DNA from 2 places in the Paenibacillus sp. cl6col genome. Region 1 is predicted to be linked to the other one. Evidence: riboswitches for the same ligand, from Rfam matches in the RefSeq annotation. Region 1 holds a riboswitch; the other holds the start of a gene.
The links. A riboswitch is a leader RNA that binds a small molecule or an ion and turns the genes downstream of it on or off. The one in region 1 is predicted to bind glycine.

Region 1 (10,080 bases):
CTTCACATCATGTCATCCTTTACACTATGTTTGTGGCCGCATTATGAAGGAGTTGGTACCAACAATGCATATTCGTGAATTATCTAAGCTTACAGGAGTCAGTCTTCGTTCCCTGCGTTATTACGAGCAGAAGCATCTGCTGTCCCCCGCTCGTTCAGAGAATGGGTATCGCATATACGAAGACATCGATGTCCAGCGCGTTCAGCTGATCCAGTTATTCTTGAAGCTTGGAGTTAGCACTGATGAGATAGCGCGCCTGATTCAGAACTGTGAAGGGTTGCCAGGGCGTAACAGCAATAACAGCAATCATCAAGCTGAATGCGCTGCAGCATTTTATGAAGAACGACTTCAGGAGATAAGAGAACAGATTCAATTATTACGAGAAGCAGAGCTGCAACTAGAAAAACTAGTTACTCATTGGAAGCAACATATAACAGACAATTAATATTGTAATTTGAGAAGAAACGAGGGATTTCCTATGCTGTTTTTGGATCATGTTACACTGGCAGTACCTAATTTGTCTCAAGCCGTCCATCTTATTCAAGAGACTACCGGCATTATATTTACGAAGCAAGTCATTCCGTTCCCGGGAACAATTGGGCAGGTTGCCTATTTAAGAGAGGGATTTATTGAACTCATCGCCTTAGAGGATTTAGAAGAAGCACAGAAGACGCCATTGGGCTCAGCATTCGCTGCATTTGCCTCTCAGCGTGCAGGGATTTTCGGAGTCGCATTAGAACTAACAGGGGGGTTGTCTTCATTTATTGAACCTGCAAGAAGTCTAGGAATACCTTATATAGGACCTAACCATCAATTCGCTCCATTAGAAGACGGAACCAGCATCTCTTTTCAGACGGCCTACATTGGACCACACATGCCGTGGTTAATCGAGTACGAGCAATCGCGTGTCTGGCCTAGTGCATATACATTGACTGGAGTCGAAATTCAAACAACGAATATTGAAGAGGATCTAACTGTGTATTCCAGCGCCTACCAGCTGCAAGCATCCATTGCAACAGATTCCGGCAGCCTGGATCGGATATTCTTGCTTGATCGTGGTTGGCTATCACTTCACCATACCGATACAAATGAAACATCAGGGTTTAACGCCGTTGTCTTGAATAAGGATAACGATACATTCCGTATTCTATGTACATCTCAGGGTGTACAAGTAACTTCGTAAGGATGCTGGCTTCATAAGTCTCCTTGATCGCCATCATAAATTCATTACTCGTTTATTTGATTGATTTTATTCGAATTTATTTTGATCTAACTTTCACATAGGTTGAATTTGGTGTATGATGGGTAATAGTGGAATTCGAGGAGGTATGATATGATCTTACGACGTCTTGCAATTGGGCTCGTTTTCATTGTACTTTCATTATTGTATGTGTACATTTGGCAAAATGGAGATCTCCGCTCCTTATTCAACATCAATTGCTATTTAGGTTTAGGGTTGTGGGTAGTCGGTTCCCTTTTCTCGGGTCTATTCAGGGATGATACGAAGCTTAAATTTAATATGGGCCATATTCCAGAAGAAGACCATCGAAGAAATATTAAATTCAGCGGTACGATGTTTTTAATTGGGCTGCCGAGTATTATAACATCCATCATTATCTTTACTTTTGTCCTATAAGCGAGCGGCTTAATCATCATATAAGAAAGAGAGGATGTTAGCCCCATCTACTTGGTGGGCACATCCTCTCTTTGTATTATTGATACATAACTGTGAATTGAACGATTGAATAGCGGTATAACTACACATACACCTGGTGCAAATATTGCTCGAGCCTCTCCTTCACCTGTGGCCATTCCTCATCAACTATGCTGTACACATTCGAGTCGCGAATATACCCGTCCTCCATCACCCGATGTCGGCGCAATTTCCCTTCGTATACGGCTCCTAGCCGTTGAATGGCGCGATTCGAGCGCTCATTGCGCACATCTGCCGTCAGCTGAACACGAATCGTATGCAGCTGTTCAAAGCAATATTGCAGCAGCAAATACTTGCACTCTGTATTGATGCGAGTACGCCATACAGAAGGATGATACCATGTGCCGCCAATCTCGGCATATCGATGCAAGGCAGACATATTCATTATTCTCGTCGCGCCAATAATTCGCTCTGTAAGCTGATCAATGACAACGAATGGATACTCAGTCCCCTTCTCGCGGTTCAGAACAGCATCATGAATCACTCGTTCTGCATCCGTAAGACTGCGGATGGTGCGCGGCAAGTAGTGCCAAATATCAGGATGAGATGCTGCTTCATATAAATCTTCCTTATGTTCAGGAAGCATCGGGATCAGCTTAGCACTGCTCCCCGCCAGCTCGAACAATTGATTGTTCATTCGTATCCATTCCCCCGAAGGTCTGATAGGTATAGAGTGCAGTCTGTAACTTGTCTATGTATTGCTGCTCATGACTTGAACACATAAATTGAATTGAAGGGCGGACTGACGTATCCGATGACTGCTTAAGCTGGTTTTCCTGCATTACTTGTGCTAGACGCTGCACGGTGCCATGGCTGCCGTCTATAAGCTGGATATGAGCAGGGATAATGTCTCTCAATATGTGCTTGTAATAGGGATAATGCGTACATCCTAACACAATCGTTCCATACTGATTCAAATCCAATCCAGCAAGCTTATGCACGAAGTAGTCTCCTATCACTCCCTTATCAAAGTTTAACTGCTCGCAATACTCTACCAATTCCGGCAAGGGAATCGAATCCACAATATGTTCTTCGTCAATTCGACTGACTAATGTATGGTATTTGTTCTGACTTAAGGTTAAAGCTGTCGCGAATACAAGCACACGTTTGCCATTGTCGCGGTTCATTTCCACGGCAGGCTTGACTGCTGGTTCCATCCCGATGATCGGAATGTCGTACTTCCGTCTTAGTTCTGACGCTGCGATGCTTGTCGCTGTATTGCACGCAATAACAAGCGCCTTCACATTGTGCTGCATGATGTCTTCCACAGCTGAATGTACATGGCGCATTACCTCGGATTGAGATTTCGTCCCATAAGGAACATGCAGCGTATCTGCATAAAATAAATATTGTTCATGCGGCATCTGCTTCATAGCCTCAGCCAACACGGTTATTCCACCGATTCCAGAATCAAAAAAAGCGATTGTCATTCCATTCACCTAGCATTCTTATTAACATTGCAACATCTAGTTGTCGATGCTTATATTGTACTCCTTTTCGGCGGTGAATCCTATCGAAATTTGTCAGATAACAAATGAAAAAACCTGCTGCACCAGCATGATACCGGTACAGCAGGTTCTTAGATTCTCAACCTATTGTTCCTTCAACTATTCATCTATCAGCTTCGTGTACTGCTCTGCATTCAGCAAGTGCTTCACAGCTTCCTCAACGCTGCCTTCTACTTCAACTTCTGCAATCCATCCATCTTCGTAGGGGCTGCTGTTCACAAGCTCTGGCGACGCTTCCAATCCATCATTGACCTTCGTAATTGTTCCGGATACCGGACAGTACAACTCAGATACAGTCTTCACCGATTCAATTGATCCCATGCTGTCCCCTGCGGACAAGCTGGTACCTACTGGCGGAAATTCGATGAATACGATGTCTCCCAGCTGGGATTGTGCATGATCTGTAATGCCAACCCGTACCGTATTGCCTTCTATGGCAACTACCCATTCATGCTCTTCACTATACAACAATCCATTCTTCACTTCGCTCATGTCAACGCCCCATTTCATTCATAATGTCATTCATCAGGCCGTCTATCCAATCGAGATCGTAAAAATGGACAGGAAGCGGCCTTGTCGCCTTGTTCTCTGTCCTCGGTACCTGAGAGTTCCCGTTCCTCCACAGCCACAACTGCGGTTGAACTTACCCCTTTGGCGGCATAGAAAATGCACTCTCCAGAGCTGCGTCAGAATGGCGGTTATGGAACCTGAGAGATTCATTGCCAATCGGCGGCTGGCAACTTGCTCCTTCGGTGTTGACAATCGCAATTGTCAAACTCTCCCGACCTTCCTCGTTCGCGAATTACGATTAAACTGGGTAATTATAACACCATTAGATTATTGCAAGATATGCATGATTGTCAATATGACAAGCTATGAAATCAGTTGTGAAGAAAATATCAATTGACAAAGTGTGGAAAGCTCAACTAATGTAGAGATGACAGCTGAAAATGGCGAATGATGGTAAAGGGAGAGACTGCTGAGACATAGCGGCGCCGAAGGAGTAAGCCTGAATGGGTGAATCTCTCAGGCAAAAGGACTTTTACCGGACGCACCTCTGGAGAGCACTGCTATTCATGAAAACGAATACAGTCACCCAAGGGGAAAGTCGATGGTAGACACGGAAACAAACAATTTGTTTGCGACAATCGGCGACACTCTCAGGTACAAAGGACAGAGCGAGAGAATGAGAGGATGCGATGCATCCACTTTTCTTTCGGCTGTCCTTTTTATGTACGTATACCGATGATTAGTCCAAATACGCGTATCGAGGTGAATTCATGAGTCAATTGAAGAGAACGCCAATATTTGATCAATACTCTGCTTATCCGGGTGCACGCTGCATTGACTTCGGCGGCTGGGAGCTCCCTGTTCAATTTATCGGCATTCAGCGAGAGCATGAAGCAGTTCGTACACATGCAGGTCTATTCGATGTCTCCCATATGGGTGAATTTATCGTAAGCGGCCCTGCCTCCCTGACATTTCTTCAACAGATGACAACAAATGATGTATCGCGGCTCGAGGATGGCAAAGCACAATATACGCTGATGTGCTACCCTGACGGAGGAGTTGTCGATGATATTCTCATTTATCAGATGAAGAGCGACCGTTACATGCTCGTCGTTAATGCCTCCAACATCGATAAAGACTACGCATGGCTGCAGAAGCACCTGATTCATGGCGTTACCTTGACCAATGTATCGAATCGCACAGCATTGCTTGCCCTTCAAGGGCCGAATGCCCAAGCTATTCTTGCTGCGGTAACTGAGGCACCTATTGATTCGCTCGCTCCATTCCATTTCCTATCGGATGCACAAGTCTGCGGCGTATCAACATTGCTGTCTCGCTCAGGCTATACCGGTGAAGATGGCTTCGAACTCTACTTGTCCGCAGAGGATGCAGCACACGTATGGAATGAGCTGATTCGCGCGGGCGAACCGTTCGGCTTGCTCCCAGCAGGGCTTGGTGCTAGAGACACCTTGCGCTTCGAGGCACGTCTGCCCCTCTATGGACAAGAAATTACAGCCGATATCTCGCCGCTTGAGGCAGGGCTAGCACGATTCGTCAAGCTGGATAAGGGCGACTTCATCGGCCGTGTAGCATTAACGAAGCAGAAGACCGATGGACCGGCACGAAAGCTGGTCGGCATCGAGATGATCGACAAAGGCATTCCTCGCTCCCATTATCCAGTGCTTGCAGATGGGCGCGTGATCGGAGAAGTTACAACAGGAACACAGTCGCCGACATTAAAACGCAATCTAGGGCTGGCCTTGATTGAATCCGCATTCTCTGAATTGGATACAGAAATTCTTGTCGAAATTCGCGGCAAGCAGTTGAAAGCCCGCGTCGTCTCGACTCCATTTTATAAACGAATCCCGACCCCTGCCAAAGGAGCGAATCCATCATGAAGCATCGTTACATTCCAGTAACGGAACAAGATCAGGCTGACATGCTGCAGCAGATCGGCATCTCTTCCATTGACGAGCTATTCCGCGATATCCCAGCCTCCATTCGTTACAATGGAGTACTGCCAATGTCTGAACCATTAGATGAAGCAGCCATGATGAAGCATATGAAGGAATTGGCCTCCCGCAATGCTAACAGTGAGAGCCATACCAGCTTCCTTGGTGCTGGCATATACGATCATCATATCCCTGTAGTCATTCAGCATCTAGTTTCTAGATCAGAGTTCTATACAGCCTATACACCCTATCAGCCTGAAATCAGTCAGGGTGAATTGCAAGCAATCTTTGAATTTCAATCCTATATATGCGAGTTGACTGGTATGGCTGTTGCCAATGCCAGCATGTATGATGGCGCTACTGCACTTGCAGAAGCTGGGGCACTGGCGGTTGGCGCAACGAAGCGCAAACAGCTTGTCATCTCGAGCACTGTCCATCCAGAAGCGAGACAGATTGTTCGCACAATGGCTCGAGGACTTAATGTTGAAGTGGTCGAGATTGGATATCAAGACGGCGTGACTGACCTTGCTCAGCTGGAGCGTGCTGTCACGGACGAGACTGCTGCCGTACTGATTCAGTCCCCGAACTTCTTCGGATGCATTGAAGATGTGCGCGCCATTGAACCGATTGCACATGCAAATAAAGGCCTGCTCATCATGAGTACGAATCCACTGAGTCTTGCTATGTTGGAGAGTCCTGGCAAACTAGGTGTCGACGTATGTGTTGGAGATGCCCAGCCGCTTGGCATTGCAGCATCTTACGGCGGTCCTACATGCGGTTTCTTTGCCGTTGCAGAGCCCTATATGCGCCGCATCCCTGGCAGAATTGTCGGCTTGACCAAGGATCTGGATGGCAAGCGTGGATTTGTTCTTACACTCCAAGCGAGAGAACAGCATATTCGTCGCGAGAAGGCGACATCCAACATCTGTTCAAACCAAGCACTTCTTGCTCTTGCTGCTTCCGTCTATATGTCCGTCATGGGCAAGATGGGAATGCAAGAGGTATCGAAGCTCAATATACAGAAGTCTCATTATGCAGCTGCTTATATCAATAACAAGCCCAATCTTGGATTAGCGTTCCAAGCGCCTTATTTCAATGAATTCGTACTTCGTCTCCCGCAAGATACTGACATGGATCGATTGCAGTCTCTGCTCCTGGACAACGGATACATTGGCGGCTTGGATCTTGGCCGTTTCTATCCTGAACTGGAAGGACATATGCTCATTGCGGTCACAGAGAAAAAATCCAAATCAGACATCGAACAATTTATTGACTTGCTGGAGGTGAGCTGCGTATGAAACCGGAACAAGCACTAATATTTGAATTGAGTCATCCTGGGCGTATTGCCTATTCCTTACCTGAATGTGATGTTCCAGAAATCGAGATTCAAGAGCTTATCCCAACTTCGATGCTGCGCAGTCAAGAGGCCGAGCTGCCTGAAGTGTATGAGGTTGATGTGATTCGACATTATACCGCCTTATCACGCCGCAACTTCGGCGTAGACAATGGCTTCTACCCACTCGGCTCTTGTACGATGAAATATAATCCGAAAATTAACGAGGATGCAGCAAGGCTGACAGGTCTCGCAGCAATCCATCCTTATCAGCCTACAAGCACGGTGCAAGGGGCTCTAGAGCTGCTGTACACGCTGCAAGAGGATCTCGCTGCCTTGACTGGTATGGATAAGGTCACGCTTCAGCCTGCGGCAGGCGCGCATGGAGAATGGACGGGGTTGATGATGATCCGGGCTTACCATGAGAGCCGCGGCGAGCAGCGGACAAAAGTAATCGTTCCTGATTCCTCTCATGGTACGAACCCCGCTAGTGCAACTGTAGCTGGCTTAGATACGATTACAATACCGTCTAACGAACAAGGATTCGTTGATCTGGAAGCACTCAGAGCCGCTGTTGGATCTGATACGGCAGCATTGATGCTCACGAACCCGAGCACGCTCGGATTGTTCGAAGAGCATATTGTCGAGATCGCGAGCATTGTTCATGAAGCTGGCGGATTGCTCTATTATGATGGCGCTAACTCCAATGCCATTATGGGTATTACGCGTCCTGGGGATATGGGCTTTGATGTTGTCCATTTGAATTTGCATAAGACGATGAGCACGCCTCATGGCGGCGGCGGCCCTGGTGCTGGCCCTGTTGGCGTGAAGAGCAAGCTGATTCCATTCCTCCCTTCCCCTACGGTGATGAAGCATGAGGATGGTTCATATGAATTCGATCAAGGCTCTCCGCTGTCCATTGGACGAGTCAAGGCCTATAACGGTAACTTCGGTATCCTCTTGCGCGCCTATGTATATATTCGCACTTACGGTCCAGAAGGGCTGCGCCGTGTATCTGAATGCGCGGTACTGAATGCCAACTACATGATGCACCGTCTGGCGCCTTATTACGATATTCCATATCCAGGCGTGTGCAAGCATGAGTTTGTGATGTCAGGAAAAGGGTTGAAGCAGTACGGTGTGCGGACGCTGGATGTTGCCAAGCGACTTCTTGACTTCGGCTTCCATCCGCCAACCATCTACTTCCCGCTCAATGTCGAGGAGTGTATGATGATCGAGCCTACGGAAACAGAGAGCAAGCAGACGCTGGATCGCTTCATCGATGTGATGATCCAGATCGCACAGGAAGCGAAGGAACAGCCTGAACTGCTGCTGAATGCACCGCATTATACGGATGTGAAGCGATTGGATGAAACCCAAGCCGCACGGAAGCCTGTATTGAACTGTGCTTGTAATTAATTTGTAATAAGCAGCAACATGCAAAATGCCCCGAGCGCCTACCGACAATTCGGTTACGGCCACTCGGGGCATTTCATTATTGGACGAAATGTAACTTACCTTCAGTCCTTCAGTATTATAACTTTAGATTGCTTTTATTATTTCTTCGCTCGGCTAACATAGAATTTAATCTTGTCACCCTTCTTCGCAGCTCCACCAGCAGGAACTTCTTGCTTAAATACTTTCCCTGCTTCCTGTTCATCCGAGTTCTCGAGAACATACTCATATTTCAAGCCGCTTGCAAGAATCTGCTTCTCCGCTTCTTCCTTCGACAAGCCCACCAAGTTAGGAACAGCAATCTCACCAGACTTCGGCGGTTCCGTCGTTGTATTCGTGTTCGGATCCGGCTGCTGGCCATCAGGCTGCTGACCGTCTGGTGGCGATGTCGTGTCTGGCGTTGTCCCTGTCTGACCATCATGAGCACCGTTATTCGTCGTACCAGAATCTGTTGTATGATCGTCAGGTTTCTTCTCTGGCGTCGTAGGCGGAGTTACACTCGTATTGTTCGAGTTGGAATCCCTATTACGGTCACGGTCACGCTCTGTCGACTTCCGATCCGCATCATCCGATTTCTTCTCCGTCTCGCGTTCTTGAGAGGAATTGTCATTGGATGAATTATTATTGTTATCCGTCGCTGGCGGCTCTGTTACGTTTGTAGAAGAGCCAGAGTCCTGTTGGCTTGCATCTGAATCCGTTCCCGGCTCTGTTGCTGGATTCTCTGTTGCAACCTGATCGTTAGACGCTGGAGCATCAGTAGATATCGCTGCATCATTTGCCTTCGACAAGGAGTTTGCCAACATGACTGCTCCGCCCAATACGCAAATAAATACGGCAGCACATGCAAGAATGAGTATCATTTTCTTGCGGCCCACATTCTCCGCGTTATCCGCTTCATAAGGTGCGGCTTCTTCTTCCTCCGCCTCTTCCTCAGCAGTGATGAGCAGCTCTGGATCCACTTTCGGAACGGGCGGCGTATAAATGCCCCCAATTGTCTTCACAGGGATGTTCGGCGAATCCATAATCTCGCGGAGCGTCAGCATGAAGGAAAACTGCGAGATTTCTCCTAAATAGACACTCTGTACGAGAGACAACAGCGCTTCCTTCTGACCTGGAGACAATTCCTTCAATGCACCGGCCAAGCGCGACTCATACATTTCATAGTATTGAGGCACATTCAAATGCAGTGTGCTCAGCTGATACAGCAAGTAGCACAGTCCCAATGTACCGCAGCGCTCAGTCGGTGCCTCTGACCAATAGTTCATCACAAGAACATGATGATCCTCCGTAATCCACAAGTTGTCGACAGATACGGAGAAGTTCGTAATATTCGATTCCAGCGCATCTTGAATCGCCTTACCAACTTCATATAACAAGGACAGCGTCTTGTTGGCACTCAGCGCGTGATGCTGTATGTACTTCGCCAGCGGCATTCCGCTATAGGAGGTGAACACCACGAAGAAATCACTGCCGGACGTCCCTGCATTCAGCATATGGAAGAATCGATTATTTGAAAAATGCGAGATTTGACCAAACGCTTTCTTGCATTGCTCAGCCTTATCCAGTCCCTTATTCTCTACCAAATATATAAATACATCTCTCTTAAGT
Region 2 (10,080 bases), 160 kb from region 1:
TGCCCCTGTATAAGCAGTAAAATCTTCATTCATATACGTGATATCCGCCTTCGCTGTAGATACTCCGGTAACTAGAAGTGCTGCTGACATGATTATGGCTGCAAACCACTTTCTCATCTTAATCACTCCCCTTGTCCAGACAATATCCTCCCCGTTACAGCATCGAACTCGATCTGCTGCAGTTGATCTTGATCATCTCGGCCAATCACCGTAATTGTAGTCAATCCTTCTCCTGCCTGAAGAATAAAGTGATAGCCGTTAGCCCATCCATCTCCAGGCAGTAAATGTCTTGACCGTATGCTTTTGAGCACTGCCACATTACTGTCAATCTTGACCTTGTCGGTAGATACCATCCATTCGGAATTGTAATTACCTATTCCAGGTATGACCTTATCCACTTTTCCATCCCGAATCGCAATAACAGCGCGCTTGTTCGCCGGGGCACCCACTTGTAAATTCCATCGACTCCTTGTACCTTCTTGTCCACTTGTCTTCCCTAACCCGTCATCCACGCTTGTCACATAGAGTAGGACAGCTTCGGGATTCCACTTTTTTGCCGCTACCATTCCAACATGCAGTGCATCGATAAGCGATAATTGACTGTGAGAATTAGTACGTTCAACATGCGAATCATCCATTACAAAATGGTATATTAGTAATGAACATGCTAATACGATGACTGCACTTAGCGTGGCAAACATCTTATTCATCCCTAGCAAGCACCTTCCTGTAATGTACTATGATATAGACCAAAATCCTTTTATTGCCATTATTGCTATCATTACTCTATCAGACCTTTAAAAACAAGCTCAATAGACAGACATGGATCTTGGAACAATCCCATTAAAGCCTATGAATATCACCGATTGCAAAAGGACTTTTCCAACTCTGCAGCGAAATCAAAATTTCCAAAGTTCAATTATTGTTGACAACCAGTTGTCAGGTTACCAATGTCATACTATATACAGGAACTGAATAGGAGGGATAACACGATGACAGCATATTATTACAACAATAAGGCTGCCTTAATTGATGCAATCCAATATACCTACAGGCGGTTTGATGAAGAATTCAACGATATCGAGGACAGTGCAAGGGATGTGCGGATCACTGGGGTAGATCGAACTCCAGCCGAGATCATCGCCTATCAATTAGGCTGGCTGCATCTCGTTATGGGGTGGGACAAGCAGGAACAGGAAGGCGAAATCGTACATATGCCTTCTCCAGAGTATAAGTGGAATCAACTCGGTGCATTATATCAATCTTTCTACGAGCATTATTCATCTTACTCGTTAACTGAATTGAGGAATCAACTTAAGGATGCCGTACAGCTGTGGGTGAAGTGGATTGATAGCTATAACGATGAGGCGTTGTTCATACAAGGGGTTCGCAATTGGACAGGGGACAAGCAGAATTGGCCGATGGCTCGATGGATACATATTAATTCGGTTGCTCCATTTACATCATTCCGTACGAAAATCAGAAAATGGAAAAAAGGTTTTCTGAGTATGTCTTAACTCTATTATCCTAGTTGTACAGCGACAGATCAGTACGCTCGTAACCGGATATGAACCGTCTGCCGCTGATTCAACTAGGAATTTATCTATTCACCTTTTTATCTCTTCTTTTATATCTATATCTATATCTATATCTATCTGTAATCTATTTCAACTCTTCTATATCTAGTTCAAGCAAATGATTGTATCTATTGTTACCTCGTCATAATAGAGGCAACGTCCTGAATGGCCGTCCGTGCAGCGCCGCTTATGCCCGCGAGTTGGAAAAATCCGTGATTGACACCGAAGTACTTCCTGCACTCTGCACCAACTCCTGCATCAAGCAGCCGCCGATACAACATTTCTCCCTCGTCTGCAAGAGGATCGAATTCGGCAAGAAGAATATGTGTGTATGGCAATCCTTCCAAGTCGCTGCGCTGAATAGGACTTGCCTCTGGATGTTTTGCCGGAATGTCTCCGAAATAAGCTTCAAAACCGCTGAGCAGTGCGTCGCGAGTGATCACGTAATCATCTCCGTACCGTTGATAACTCTCGCTTGAACCACTAGCGTCCAACATCGGATAAATCAAGATTTGTCTTGTTGGCATCCATTCCTTCTGTGCCTTGAGCCGCAAGGACGTTACTAGCGCAATATGTCCGCCCGCACTATCACCTGCCAGTGTAATATCATTCGGATTTCCTCCCCAAGATACGGCATGTTCACGCACAATTTGTGCGGTCTTATAGGCATCATCATGAGCAGCTGGATAGGCATGTTCTGGTGCCAAGCGGTAATCAACCGCTACCACAATCGAGTTCCCCTTGTTAGCTAATGCTCTTAACTGGCGGTCATGCGTTGTGAAATCCCCGCTTATAAAGCATCCGCCATGATAATAGATCATAACAGGAAGATTAGACGCATACGACGGTCGGTAAATGCGTAAAGGGATGGAATCGATCGTATGATCAGTGATTTCCCATATAGGCTCCGCTTCTCCTGCCAACACAACCGATTGAACATAACCTTGACGGCGCTCCTGATAGCTCTGCTGTCTCGCAGAAGGACGTCCTGATTCAATAAATTCCTTAACGATGCTTCGAATGCCTGGTTCCAAATCATTCAAGCGCTCCATGATGTGAACTCTCCTCCGATTGAAATACATGATGTAATGGCATAATTCCACCAATATTCATGTTACACGTGAATGATCGAGGAATGCAATCCTTTCATCGAACGGGCAGCTTGAACTCCAGTTGTGGAATATAATTCTTATCCGGGCCTTTTCTAACAAACGGCTTAATGACGATTAAGCTAGGCTTCACCTTGAACGGCTCGTAAGAGGTTGAGAACACCATTCCTTTTCCTTCTCCTGAACCATTCCCAGCAATTGCATTCTGTTCATTTCCCTGCTCATCCTCGATATCGAACTCCAGATTGAGGAACCCATCAACTTTATAGCTATCCGGTATTGCATCCAGCATTTTACGATAATCTTCTTCTCCGCTTGCCCCGTGGACACCGACGAGCAAGCGGGTTGTGATGGGGGTAATTTCTACTCGATCGATCGACATATTTATCGAATCATGTGATTTGGTCTCTGATGTCTTCAGGATAATCGTTCGCTCCGTATCCTTCTTGATCGGGAAGAGGAACTCGTAATTCTCATCCACATCAGCCAAATACACGACCATCTTCATTTCGAACGAGTCTGGAAGCTCAAGATCAGCAGAATCTAAAGCGGTAACGATTATCGATTGCGGAGCATGCTCCCCACCCGGCTGCAGCCCCATCCCGGTATTTATCTGCTTGTCTCCCATATAAAAATCGATATTATTGGCTCGCTTGCTAAGCATGCGCTGCTTGTTCCATAACTGAAAAAAAGAATCCTTCTCCGCTTTCGAATCTTCTCTGCTGAGCACTAGAGATAGCCTGCTGCCATCATACATCATTTCAGAAATCGAGAGCGTTACTCCCTTATGGGATACGCGCTGATTGACTGAGGTGACCATCCCCTTCTCTCCAGCGGTTTGCAAGCCAAGATCCCCCACCAGTTTGAATACGCTATTCATGAACGGAATCTGCTTCAACGTCTGTGCGATCGCTGGAGAGGCAAGACCCGAGAAGATCATGACAATCCCGAGGCTCGCTACACCCGCTGTTGAAATCAACACTCTGCGCAGCCAGCGGTTCTTCCGACTTCTTCTCTTCCGTCCAGGAAGCATCTCGTCGATGATCTGGTATGTCCGATCCATTCGGTTGCGAACGGATTCTGGCAGCTCGCTAATATATGGTTCCCTAAGCTGTTCCAGTCGCTGATCGATAGGCAGTTGTATGTCTTTCATCCGTTCATCTTCCTTTCTTCAGTATCATCCAGCCATTCTGCGAGCGTGTGACGTGCCCGATGCAGCCGTGTCTTCACCGCGCCCACGGACATATCCATCATCTCGGCGATCTGATGCATTGGCAAATCCTGAAAATAAAACAAAATAACAATATTGCGAGATACTTCCTCAAGCCGATAGATCGCCTGACGCAAATCAAGATGATCACTGTATTCAGCCGTGGCAACACCAACTTCTGGGAGTTCAGCCAGCATGATGATGCGAGCCTGCTTCCGCAATATCATATTGCATTCATTGATCAATATCCGAAAGAGCCAAGTCTTAAAATAGGCATGATGATTTAGGTTGGTCAGTGCGCGATAAGCCTTGAGCACAGTCTCCTGCATCGCATCTGCACAATCCTCATCCCTTCTGACGATCGACCTGGCCATGTTGAACATTTGGGCTTCATGCTGCTTGATGAGTCGAATAAACGCTTCTTTGTTACCTTCCTTAGCCAATCTCACTTCTGTCTCTATATCGCTATGCAAGCCGTTTCTACTCCCTTCTTTACCCCATACACGCGAATCAAACTGTCAATTAGATGCACAAGATAGGCAAAAGGTTTCATTAAACGCAAAAAAACTGCCAAATGTTCACTTTCATGCATTTGGCAGTTTACTTAAGAACAGGAATCGCTTCCTGCTTCTATTTATTTTTCGGATTCCCTATGCTTCCAATATAGACGCGTCTCAGACACGACGACTCCAGACAAACCGAGCAGTGCAACTAAGTTCGGCAGCGCCATTAATCCATTTACAATATCAGCAAGCTTCCATATCATATCCAGCTTGATAAATGCCCCAAAGCCAATGATCGCAATGAACACAAGGCGGTACGGCAGAATCGATTTGACACCGAACAAATAAACCATGCACCGTTCGCCGTAATAGTTCCAGCCAAGAATCGTCGTGAATGCAAATAAAATCAAGCAAAACATAAGAATGAGGGAACCGTATGGCAGCGCAGCATCAAATGCTGCCTGTGTCATGGCCGCTCCTTCCATTGGGCCATTCCATACACCCGTTACAATCAATGTTAATCCTGTAAGCGAGCAGACGATGATCGTATCGATGAATGTTCCAGTCATTGATATGAGTCCTTGCTCAGCCGGCCATTTCACCTTCGCAGCCGCGGCCGCAATCGGTGCGCTTCCGAGACCTGATTCATTGGAGAATACACCTCTTGCAATCCCGTTGCGGATCGCCATCATAACCGTTGCTCCCAAGAAGCCGCCTCCTGCTGCTGTTACATTGAACGCGCCATGGAAAATCAACGACAGTGCGTGCGGTATCTGATCCGCAAATGCAATAAGCACCACAAAACTCGCGATAAAATAGATAATAGCCATGACAGGAACAATTGTCGTCGTCACATGCGATATACTCTGAATCCCGCCAATTGTAACAAGTGCGGTCACGATAGTGACGATTGCCGCAGTGACTACTGCAGGCACTCCAAGGCTTGCTTCTGTAGATGTGACGATCGCATTAATTTGCGGAAATGTACCTATTCCAAGTAAGGCAACCAACACCCCGCTAATCGCGAAGAATACAGCAAGCGGCTTGAATTTCATGCCAAGCCCCTTCTCAATATAATACATTGGGCCACCTAGCACTTGTCCATTGTCATCAATGTTGCGATACTTGACAGCAAGCAATCCCTCCGCATATTTGGTAGCCATTCCGAAGAATGCAGCAACCCACATCCAGAACAATGCACCGGGTCCACCCACCTTAATTGCAGTAGCAACCCCCACGATATTACCAGTTCCAATTGTCGCCGCCAACGCAGTAGCCAATGCACCGAAGCTGGATACATCCCCTTCTCCCTCATTCTTCGACTTGAATATTAACTTCAAGGCGAGCGGCAGGCGGAACAACTGCAGCCCTCCCAAGCGGATCGTTAATAAAATTCCCGTTCCTACTAATAAAATAAGAAGCGGTGCTCCCCATACCATGTTGTTCAATTTGTCTAACCATTGTTCCATCATTGTCAAATCAGTTCCCCTCTTTGTGAATAATAAAAAGAGTCAAATCGAATGATTTGACCCTGGGGACATGTGTGCAGAATAAATAACCTGACGTAAGTGACATACCTAAATAAGATCATCATACCAATGACTTACGATTTTTCTACGCTTCTGCATCCCTGTCCTTTTACCTGAGAGTTTTAACGAATCCACGAGAATCAAATTCGTCTTGCCCCTTCGGTGCCCCAATCATGGAGTCTCTCCAGAGTCCTGTCCATTTACGGTCCTGCTTATACGTATTCGAGCTCAAGGTTCGATATGCCTAAGCGCCTGAGAGCTTACCCCTTCGGCTAGACGATTCGTCTATCTCCCGCAAACTTCATCCAGTTATAAAGTTGTAGGTAACATTATAGTAGACACACTATCATTGTGCAATGATCCACTGCATTGTAATTTATCCCATACCATCTATCACACATGTGCTCGTTGACTGTAATATAGGGATCTGGCCTCATTTAATAAATGAATGAGTTCACTCACATTCTGCACATTCGTATCGTAATTGGTAAAGCATGCACGCAGCGTTGGTACACCATGAATGGTAAATACGGATAGCCACACTTTCCCTGTGCTCAATACGTGTTGATTCACAAATAGAGCGAAGTCCTGGTCGTTTCGTGTCCATGCTTTTTGATCAAGAAAGCAAATGACAGGCAGCACGGTATCATTGGCAACTGTCCAGCCAGATCGCATTAATTCTTCTCGGAATAGCTTGCCCATTTCAACTTGATGTCGCAAGACAGCCCGATATCCTTCCCAACCCGCTGTAGCCAGGGATAAATACAGCTTCAATCCTATAAATCTCCGTGACCATTGAATGGAATGCGTATATGGATCAATCGTGGGCAACTCCTCACCCTCCTTCGGCATATAATCTGCCGTTATACGGAAGGTTTCATTCAATATACGTGAATGCCGTGTGAAGTACATGCCCGCCCCCATCGGAACGGACAGCCACTTATGTGCATCAAACGCGATTGAATCTGCTTGCTGGATACCATCTATATGGGAGGACAGCTCGGAATCCAATACGATTGCACCGCCATAAGCAGCATCCACATGAAGCCACATCTGTTCATGCTCCGCTATTGCTGCGATGTCCATTAACGGATCAATTGCACCGGCTCCCGTCGTTCCCGCTGTAGCAATAATAAGAAATGGGGCTAAACCTTGCGCGCGGTCTGTACGTATTTGTTCTGATAACGCGTCTATATCCATTTGCAAGGAATCGTTCGTACGAATGGAGCGAATTGAATTCGTTCCAAGCCCGCAGGAACGAGCCGCTTTCACCAATGAATGATGACTCTCTTCAGAAGCATACAGAATGGGTGGCTTCTCCAGAGCTGCTAATCCGTCTGTTGCATACTTTGGAAAATGATAAGATAGAGCCGTTAAGACTGCAGTCAAATTAGCTTCCGCTCCCCCAGTCGTGAAAGTTCCATCAGCAACATCACGCGGGTAACCAAATTGAACGGCGAGTTCACGCAGTACGTAATTCTCAATTTCTACGGCAAACGGTGCATGACTCCATGCAGCAAGCTGGGGGTTAAACGCCGCTGTTATCGTGTCTGCCATAATTCCCATAAAGTTCGGGCGTGGATTGTATAAGCCATAATATCCTGGATGTGCTGTGTGCACTTGATATCGACGCAGTCCTTCTATAACATGCTGAACCGCAGTTTGAGGCTTGACAGGAGCAGCAAAGTCAATTTGCTCCGCATACTGTACGATTTCTAACGGGATTAATTCTGGAGTAACTACTACCTCGTCGGTGTATGATAGATACTGACAGATCTTCTCTAACGTATATGAGCCTAGCATGTGCTGTTCCTCAGTTGATAGATCCAAGATCGGATTCTGTCTAAGCATACGGATTCCAGCAACTCCCTTCCACTGTTCAATTCAAGAAAGATGTTCCAATTGAATAATAGCTTACCGACCAAGACGATAATTGAACAGGTACAGTTTATTAGCCCGCTATGAGGTCAGGCCATTTATCCCCCTATTATACATACCGTCCTACCATTTACATCGTATTTTGAATATGAGCGCAAGATTTCGAAATCTCAACTCAAAAAAACCGCCCCTATTTCCTAGAGACGGTGTCTATTGCTTCCTTACTTTCTCATTTATGGCAATCGGTATACAGCAAAAGGTTCACCATACCGATATCGACGGCTTATTTCATCCAATCGGTTCAACTGTTCTTCATTAAGTTCGACATTGACACTCGTTATATTGTCCTCTAACTGCTCCACCTTCGTCGCTCCTACAATGACTGTCGATACACAAGGCTGGTGCATAAGCCAAGCTAATGACAACGAGCTTGGGCTGCAGCCGATATCCGTTGCCAATTCGCTCACCTGTTCACTTAACGCAAACCGTTCTTCATTGAAGAACTTGTAGAAATTCGGATCCGTATCTGCTCGTGAGCCAGCTGGCTTCTGATCTTCTACTCGATATTTCCCTGTCAGAATTCCTCCCGCAAGCGGATAATATGGAATGATTCCCACCCCTTGATCCTGACATAACGGAACCAGTTCCAGTTCTGGCGTTCGATCAGCCAGTGAATAGCTGGTTTGCATGGACACATAACGATTTAGACCAAGCCGTTCACTGATGCCAATCGCCTTCATCAGCTCCCAAGCAGCGTAATTAGACGCTCCGATATACCGCACTTTGCCTGAACGTATCATATCATCAAGCGTCCGCAGCGTCTCCTCAAGTGGAGTATACGGATCAAATGTATGTATTTGATACAGGTCAATATAATCGGTATTCAGCCGCTTCAAGCTATTGTCTAATTCCTGCTGCAAATGAATGCGAGATGAGCCGCGCTCGTTCGGCCCCTGTCCTCGAATTAATCCAGCCTTCGTTGTCAGCACGACATTGTGTCGTTTGCCTGTCAGTGCCTCACCGATGATGCGTTCTGATTCTGAACCAGCATAAATATTAGCCGTATCAATAAAGTTAATGCCATATTCCAGTGCTTGATGAATAATTCGAGTCGAAGCCAGCTTGTCAGCCCGCTTGCCGAAAGCATTTGTTCCTAATCCAAGCACAGACACCTTCAATCCACTATTGCCAAGACGACGATATTGCATGACGATCAACTCCTTGCTTTCCTTATTTAGCAGTAATTATATCACAAGCTATCCCCTTGATCTGAATCCGATCAAATATGTGTCTGCCTTATGATTCCACTTCCGCGCACAAAAAGAAAAACTCATGCAAGCATGAGTTCTTAACAACAATAAAGAATCCAGAATCTCTATGGATTACAAGACATTTATACGAATGGAAAAATCGTCGGACATTGCAATGGAAGGCTGATGCTGCATGACTCCGGTATCGGGATTAATGCCCTAGGTTGACAGAATGTCGCTTCAACCATCAGCGGTATTGTAAATTTCGCGATAAGCTCCAAACACCAATCCAATTGCAACTCAATCGTTAAGCTGTCAGTAATTCGTGCAGCACAATGGATATCGAATATTTGAGAAGTAATGTTGGATTCATCTAATGGGAGCGGTAAGCAGAGTGATACTTTCTCGTTATTCTTGACTAGTAGTGTAAACGTGCATGTTTCTCCTGTTCCACTATCTGTTAACGTAATCGTTACCTCTGCAGAGCACGTGGTCAGTACAATAGCTGCTTGCGATCCGATAATGGGCAGCGGCTGCCGCTTTACAACCGTGATGCTGCATTCTCCCATAGCTGGCACTGCATTGCAGCTCACCAGCACTTGCCGACCGCCAGCAATTGCTTGTTCTACGAAAGCCCTGCAGGTTTCGGGAATAGACTCTTCCACGATGAAATCACTCCGAGTTACAACCCAATCGAACAGTTTGCTGACAGAAATGCACTCTAAAGGACGTACAACTAGCGTCGTAATCGTAGCTGTAACAGGAGGCGTATTATCCGCCTGAGCGGTAGCCGTGTTGGTAACCACCCCTTCTAACAATGGAATGACAGTAATGATAATCGTCTGTTCTTGTTGACCCTCCAATGTGCCCAAGAGACAAGTAACGGTCTGCCCGGATACAGAGCAAGTGCCTCCTTCAGATTGAACACTGACAAATTCAACCGTAGGAGGAATGACATCACGTACGATTACATTCGTCAGAGGAAGTTCTCCGAGATTCGCAACACTGATCGTATATTGCAACA

Region 2: it holds a riboswitch for glycine, as region 1 does, so the genes downstream of both, BLS15_RS22340 (alanine/glycine:cation symporter family protein) here and gcvH (glycine cleavage system protein GcvH) in region 1, are expected to answer to the same signal.

The regions. Positions count from the first base shown of each region.
Region 1 covers NZ_FNAZ01000009.1:77,852-87,931, reverse strand. Annotated here, with positions in the region: gene BLS15_RS21640 (MerR family transcriptional regulator) at 65-445, shown strand; gene BLS15_RS21635 (VOC family protein) at 479-1,183, shown strand; gene BLS15_RS30070 (DUF5316 family protein) at 1,334-1,636, shown strand; gene BLS15_RS21625 (GNAT family N-acetyltransferase) at 1,758-2,351, opposite strand; gene murI (glutamate racemase) at 2,311-3,144, opposite strand; gene gcvH (glycine cleavage system protein GcvH) at 3,322-3,714, opposite strand; glycine riboswitch at 3,908-4,016, opposite strand; glycine riboswitch at 4,180-4,274, shown strand; gene gcvT (glycine cleavage system aminomethyltransferase GcvT) at 4,503-5,630, shown strand; gene gcvPA (aminomethyl-transferring glycine dehydrogenase subunit GcvPA) at 5,627-6,982, shown strand; gene gcvPB (aminomethyl-transferring glycine dehydrogenase subunit GcvPB) at 6,979-8,436, shown strand; gene BLS15_RS21595 (PASTA domain-containing protein) at 8,574-10,080, opposite strand, start outside.
Region 2 covers NZ_FNAZ01000009.1:235,896-245,975, reverse strand. Annotated here, with positions in the region: gene BLS15_RS22370 (hypothetical protein) at 1-117, opposite strand, end outside; gene BLS15_RS22365 (hypothetical protein) at 123-710, opposite strand; gene BLS15_RS22360 (ClbS/DfsB family four-helix bundle protein) at 993-1,517, shown strand; gene BLS15_RS22355 (alpha/beta hydrolase) at 1,712-2,629, opposite strand; gene BLS15_RS22350 (DUF4179 domain-containing protein) at 2,724-3,839, opposite strand; gene BLS15_RS22345 (sigma-70 family RNA polymerase sigma factor) at 3,836-4,369, opposite strand; gene BLS15_RS22340 (alanine/glycine:cation symporter family protein) at 4,531-5,871, opposite strand; glycine riboswitch at 6,020-6,126, opposite strand; gene BLS15_RS22335 (pyridoxal phosphate-dependent decarboxylase family protein) at 6,322-7,779, opposite strand; gene BLS15_RS22330 (aldo/keto reductase) at 8,040-9,014, opposite strand; gene BLS15_RS22325 (BMQ_0737 family morphogenetic spore coat protein) at 9,200-10,080, opposite strand, start outside.